Regions from separate parts of the Pseudoxanthomonas sp. JBR18 genome, predicted to be linked through region 1. Evidence: riboswitches for the same ligand, from Rfam matches in the RefSeq annotation. Region 1 holds a riboswitch; the other holds the start of a gene.

The links. Region 1 has a riboswitch for cobalamin ahead of PJ250_RS06660 (ribonucleoside-diphosphate reductase subunit alpha). Riboswitches for the same ligand answer to the same signal wherever they lie in the genome.
Region 2: another riboswitch for cobalamin. It lies ahead of btuB (TonB-dependent vitamin B12 receptor); the one in region 1 lies ahead of PJ250_RS06660 (ribonucleoside-diphosphate reductase subunit alpha).

What each region holds. Positions count from the first base shown of each region.
Region 1 is NZ_CP116339.1:1,459,618-1,462,974, reverse strand. Features, by position in the region: gene PJ250_RS06670 (sterol desaturase family protein) at 1-16, shown strand, start outside; gene PJ250_RS06665 (ZIP family metal transporter) at 43-960, opposite strand; cobalamin riboswitch at 1,179-1,403, shown strand; gene PJ250_RS06660 (ribonucleoside-diphosphate reductase subunit alpha) at 1,572-3,357, shown strand, end outside.
Region 2 is NZ_CP116339.1:2,543,614-2,546,970, reverse strand. Features, by position in the region: gene queD (6-carboxytetrahydropterin synthase QueD) at 1-106, shown strand, start outside; gene PJ250_RS11380 (free L-methionine (R)-S-oxide reductase MsrC) at 515-1,000, shown strand; gene PJ250_RS11375 (TfoX/Sxy family protein) at 997-1,371, shown strand; cobalamin riboswitch at 1,396-1,627, shown strand; gene btuB (TonB-dependent vitamin B12 receptor) at 1,773-3,357, shown strand, end outside.

The DNA of each region.
Region 1 (3,357 bases):
CGGGCCGCCGGGCTAGGGCATGCCCTGAAACCGGGGCGTTGATCAGCCCAGCCCGGTATCCATCACCATCATCAGGCAGAAGCCCAGGGTCAGGCCGACGGTGGCCCAGGTCTCGTGGCCATTGCGATGCGACTCGGGGATGACCTCGTGGCTGACCGCGAACAGCATTGCCCCGGCGGCGAAGGCCAGCCCCCAGGGCAGCAGCGTGGAGAACGCGCTGACCGCCAGCGCGGCGAGCACCGCGCCGACGGGCTCGACCAGGCCCGAGAGCATGCCGATCAGGACCGCCCGCCCGCGATGTACCCCGGCGGTGGCCAGCGACAGGGCGATCACCAGGCCCTCGGGAATGTCCTGCAGGGCGATGGCCAGGCTGAAGGTGTCCGCACCCTGCATGCCCGAGCCGGAGGCCACGCCCACGGCCATGCCCTCGGGGATGTTGTGCAGGGTGATGGCGAAGACGAACAGCATCACCTGCGGCGGCAGCCACTGGGCCAGCCGGCCGCTGACCTGGCGGGTGGTGCGGCCCTGCTGGTCCAGGTGCGCGTGCGGCACGGCGCGGTCCATCAGCAGCATCATGCCCACGCCCAGCACGATGCCGGCACTGATCACCGCCCCGGCGCCGATCCCGGCAAAGCCCTGGTCGCGTGCGGCGTCTAGCCCCGGCACGATCAGTGAGAACGCCGTGGCCGCCAGCATCACCCCGGCGCCGAAGCCCATCAGGCCGTCGGCCAGGCGCTGCGGCAGGCGGCGGATGCCCAACACGGGCAGGGCACCCAGGGCCGTGGCGGCGGCGCACATCAGGCCATCGCGCAGGGCTTGGCGCAGGCCAGCGTCCTCGTCCCAGCGCACCAGCACGGCCTGCACCGCCCATCCGGCCAGCAGCACCGCGACCAGCGCGAGCAGGAAGGGCGTGGCGCGACGCAGGGTCGAAGGGCCGCGCGGGAAGGCGTCGTCATGCATGGAAACAGGCGCTCTGGAAAGGGGCGGGGGCGCAGGGGCGCGCCGGGTGCCGTCGCCCGGGGGTGAGGTGCCTGACGACCATCAGGCACCGCGCGCCAAGGGCGCGTCAACCGCAGTCGTCTCCCGTAAAGACGCGCAAACCCGCGCCGGCATTGGTATTGGCCGCGTTCTCCCACAGGTTATCCACAATATTTGGCGTTGACGGGGTGAACCCACCCCACTATCTTGGGGTCGTCGGTTCCGGGGAACGCTACTCCCCGGATGAAAAGGGAAGCCGGTGCGGCCATGACGGCCCACTCCGGCACTGCCCCGCAGCGGTATTTGGGAACGACCCCGCCACACAGCACTGAGGCCTTTCGGCCTTGGGAAGCGGCGGATTAGGAGAAGGCCAGACGCCTTCGCGCCCATGAGTCCGAAGACCTGCCGACAAACCGCGCGCAAGCACATCGCGCGGTGCCGGCCGCGGAGTCTCCGAGGGGGAGATGGCTGGTGAAGCAGGCCCGACCACGCATGTTCGCGCGGTCGCGGGTTTTGCGACGCCGCCTTCCCATGCTCGAACCCCAACGCCGCTCCAAGCCTGTCGAGGGACGGGGGCGGGACGTGCACCACGCATGGAGACCACAACCGTGACCCAGACCGATGCCGCCGTGGCCGCGCGCCCGGCCGATGCCGCCTTTTCGCTGACTTCGCCGCCCACTGCCACGGTCATGCGCGTGACCAAGCGCAACGGCTCGGACGAGGCGGTGGACCTCAACAAGATCGTGCGCGCCATCCAGCGCTGCGCCGAAGGCCTGCACGCGGTGGACCCGATGCGCGTGGCCACCCGCACCATCTCCGGTTTGTACGATGGGGCCACCACCCAGGAGCTGGACGAGCTGTCCATCCGCACCGCCGCGCTGCTGATCGGCGAAGAGCCCGAGTACGGCCGCCTGGCCGCGCGCCTGCTGGCCAACTTCATCGGCAAGGAAGTCTCCGGGCAGGAAATCCATGCGTTTTCCCAGTCGATCGGCCGCGGCCACGAGGTCGGCCTGATCAACGACCGCCTGCTCGGCTTCGTGCAGACCAACGCGCGCAAGCTCAACGACGCGATCGATGCCAACCTGGACCGCGAGTTCGAGTACTTCGGCCTGCGCACCCTGTACGACCGCTACCTGCTGCGCCACCCGCATACCCGCAAGGTGATCGAGACCCCGCAGCAGTTCTTCCTGCGCATCGCCAGTGCGCTGAGCGAGGACGTGCCCGAGGCGCTGGCGCTTTACCAGCGCATGGGGCACCTGGACTACCTGCCGTCTTCGCCCACGCTGTTCAATTCCGGCACCACCCACGAGCAGCTGTCCAGCTGCTTCCTGCTGGATTCGCCGCGCGATTCGCTGGAATCGATCTACGCGCGCTACGGCGACATCGCCCAGCTGTCCAAGTTCTCCGGTGGCATCGGGGTGAGCTATAGCCGGGTACGCGCGCGCGGCTCGCTGATCAAGTCCACCAACGGCCATTCCAACGGCATCGTGCCGTGGCTCAAGACGCTGGATTCATCGGTGGCGGCGGTCAACCAGGGCGGCAAGCGCAAGGGTGCGGCTTGCGTGTACCTGGAGACCTGGCACGCGGACATCGAGGACTTCCTGGAGCTGCGCGACAACGCCGGTGACGACGCCCGCCGCACCCACAACCTCAACCTGGCCAACTGGGTGCCGGACCTGTTCATGGCCCGCGTGGAAGCCGACCAGCCGTGGTCGTTGTTCGATCCCAAGGTCACCCCGGAGCTGACCGACCTGTACGGCCAGGCCTTCGAGCAGGCCTACCTGCAGGCCGAGACCCAGGGCAAGGCGGTCAAGCAGGTGCCGGCGCGCAAGCTGTATGCGCGGATGATGCGCACCCTGGCCGAGACCGGCAACGGCTGGATGACCTTCAAGGACAAGTGCAACGCCGCGTCCAACCAGACCCTGCGCGCGGGCAACGTGATCCACCTGTCCAACCTGTGCACCGAGATCCTGGAGATCACCTCGGCCGAGGAGACCGCGGTGTGCAACCTGGGCTCGATCAACCTGGGGCGCCACTTCGACGAGTACGGCGACTTCGACTACGAGAAGCTGGCCGAGACCGTGCGCCTGGCCGTGCGCCAGCTGGACCGGGTGATCGATCTGAACTTCTACCCGATCGAGACCGCGCGCCGCGGCAACCTGCGCTGGCGCCCGGTCGGCCTGGGCTGCATGGGCCTGCAGGACGTGTTCTTCAAAAAGCGCCTGGCCTTCGACAGCGCCGAGGCCCGCGCGATCAGCAAGAAGATCGCCGAGACCATCTACTTCCACGCGCTGGAGACCTCGTGCGAGCTGGCCATCGAGCGCGGCAAGCATCCGTCCTTCGCCGATACCCGCGCCGCGCAGGGTGAGCTGCAGTTCG
Region 2 (3,357 bases), 1.1 Mb from region 1:
ATGGATCTGGGACCACCTCAAGCCGGCCCTGCCGTTGCTGAGCCAGGTCGTGGTGCACGAAACCTGCACCGCCGGCAGCCGCTATCGCGGGCCCGCAGCGGGCTGACCGACGAAATTTCGTCACGTTCTTGACGTGATTTCGTCCTGCTGAAACGAAATTGAACCGTTCGTCGGTCATGCGCGCTAAGCGTGTTGCAATGCACCAGAACGCTCGATATGCTGCGTCGCAACATCGAGTCACCGGCCACTTCTTCGCCAGCGACACGATCCCGATTCAGCGCAGGCGTTTCGCGCCACGCACCCCAATTTGTGTGGGTCCCTCCCCCCGCACAAATCCCGGCCCGACAGGTCCCTCCCCCTGTCGGGCTTTTTTTATGCCCGCGCGGCTGTCCCCGGGCGCGCCGACGCCACCACGAGCGACCGCCTGCGCGTGTCCCGGGCGCCACCGCGCCACCGCGTTGATGCGCAACGCCAATGACAGTCCGAATCCAGAGGCGCGGCGTAGAATCGCGCCATGTCATTTGCCAGCCAGACCCTTTCGGGCACCAAGCCCGAGCAATACGCCCAGCTGCTGGAGCAGGCGCGCGGCCTGATGTACGGCGAAGCCGATCGCATCGCCAACGCGGCCAACCTCTCGGCCCTGCTCTTCAACGCGCTGCCCGACCTCAACTGGGCGGGCTTCTATTTCTTTGATGGCACCGAGCTGGTGGTCGGCCCGTTCCAGGGTCTGCCGGCCTGCGTGCGCATCGCCCTGGACAAGGGCGTGTGTGGCGCAGCCGCCAGCACCGGCCAGACCCAGCGCGTGCACGACGTGGAAGCCTTCCCCGGCCATATCGCCTGCGACGCGGCTTCGCGCTCGGAGCTCGTGGTGCCCCTGGTCAAGAAGGGCGCCCTGATCGGCGTGCTGGACATCGACAGCCCGCTGGTGGGCCGCTTCGACGAGGACGACCAACGCGGCATCGAAGCCATCGCCGCCGCCTGGGTCGAGGCCCTGGTATGAGCATCACGCAGCTGCGCAACATCGGGCCCAAGTCCGCCGCGTGGCTGCGCCAGGTTGGCCTGCGCAGTGAGGAAGACCTGCGCGCGGCCGGCGCGGTGGACGCCTTCATGCGGATCAAGCGCGCCGGCTTCCGCCCCAGCCTCAACCTGCTCTATTCCCTGGAAGGCGCGCTGCGCGGCTGCCAGTGGCAGGACGTGCCCGAGGCCCGGCGCCAGGAGATGGTGGCGCAGGTCGAGGAAGCCGCCGCGGCCCTGCCGCCCCCGCGCGGCCGCCCCGCCGCCGCGCCGGTCACCACCACCCAGGGCAGCGAAGAGGGCGACAGCGCGCCCACGTTCGACTTCCTCGACAGCCCCGGCGGACACGACGACTGAGGCCGGCCGGCCCGGGATCGCGTACAATCCGCGCCGCTTTCAGGTGACCTGCTGCGCGCACCGCGCCGCGGGTTGAAACGGGAAGCCGGTGAGCCCCATGGAGGGGACGATTCCGGCGCTGCCCCCGCAACGGTAAGCGAGCCATGCCAACGCATCGGCCACTGTGTGCCCTCGGGCGCACGGGAAGGCGCGACGGCGGAAGTCCAGCACTTCCAGCTCGCAAGCCCGGAGACCGGCCTGACAGCACGGGTCCCTTTGGGCCCACCACCGGTTGCGATGCGGAGGGCGTCGCGCGTACCGCGCGGCCTTCCCAGGCGCGTGCCGTCCGCCTGTCTTCCTTCGTGTGCAGCTCCTCCCCTGCTTTCCATGCGCGCGGGGCGCGCGACGGAGTACACGACACCATGCAGTACCGCTTGCTTTCCCTGGCCATCGCGCTGGGGCTTTCCGCCAATGCCGGCGCCCAGACCGCCGAGGCGGCCACCGATCTGGATCAGGTCACCGTGACCGGCACCCGCACCGAGGTCGCCGTGCAGGACAGCCTGGTTCCGATCCAGGTCATCTCCCGCGCCGAGATCGAGCGCAGCCAGGCGACCTCTCTGCCGGAACTGCTGGCCGGCCGCGCCGGCATCAACATCGCCAACCAGGGCGGACCGGGCAAGCTGACCAGTGTGTTCCTGCGCGGCACCGAATCGGACCACGTGCTGGTCCTGGTCGATGGCGTACGCATCGGCTCGGTCACCGCCGGGCTGGCCGCATTCCAGGACCTGCCGGTGGCGCAGATCGACCACATCGAGATCGTGCGCGGCCCGCGCTCGAGCCTGTACGGCTCCGAGGCCATCGGCGGCGTCATCCAGATCTTCACCCGTGACGGTGGCAAGGGCCTGACCACCTACGCCCAGGCCGGCTTCGGCACCCACGACCTGCGCAACCACAGCGCCGGCTTCAGCTACCGCGGCGATCGCGGCTGGCTGTCGGCCAACGCCGGCTACCAGGAAACCGACGGCATCAACGCCTGCCGCGGCACCGCCGGCAATGCCGAGGCCCCCTTCGGCGCTGGCTGCTATGCCGACGAGCCAGACCGCGACGGTTACAAGAACACCTCCTTCGGCTTGCGCGCCGGGTACAGCCTCACCGACACGCTGGCCCTGGAAGGCAACTTCCTCAACGCCGACAGCACCAACGAATACGACGGCAGCCTGTTTGGCGGCAACCTCGCCGACAACCTGCAGCGCGTGGCCGGCGGCAAGCTGACCTGGACGCCGTCGGAGGCGTTCAAGCTGACGGTGCAGGCCGGGCGCAACGACGACCAGGCCGACAATCACTACGTCGATGCCGGCACCGGGACGCGCACTTATGTCAGCACCTTCGACACGCGTCGCGACACCGCCTCGGCGCAGGCCGACTACCAGTTCGCCGAAGGCCAGACGATCACCCTCGGCGGCGACTGGCAGAACGACCAGGTCACCAGCACCACCGACTACGAGGTGGCCGACCGCGACAACACTGGCGTGTTCGCCGAGTACCAGGGCACCTTCGGCGCCCAGTCGCTGCAGGCCTCGGTGCGCAACGACGACAACGAGCAGTTCGGCTCGCACACCACCGGCAGCCTGGGCTATGGCTTCGGCTTCGGCGACGGGTTCAAGTTCACCGCCAGCGCCGGCACCGGCTTCAAGGCGCCCAACTTCAACGACCTGTACTACCCGGGCTTCAGCAACCCGGATCTCAAGCCGGAGAAGAGCAAGTCGCTCAACCTGGGGCTGGCGCAGTACGGCCAGGGCTGGAACTGGACCTTCAACGCCTACGAGACCCGCATCGAGGACCTGATCGGCTACGACACGGCTTTCAACGTGGTCAACGTGGACAAGGCGAAGATCCGCGGCGCCGAGCTGACCGGCTTCATCACCCTGGCCGGCCTGGACATCAACGCCCAGCTCAGCCACGCCGACGCGCGTGACGACGGCGATGGCGCCAACCACGACAACTGGC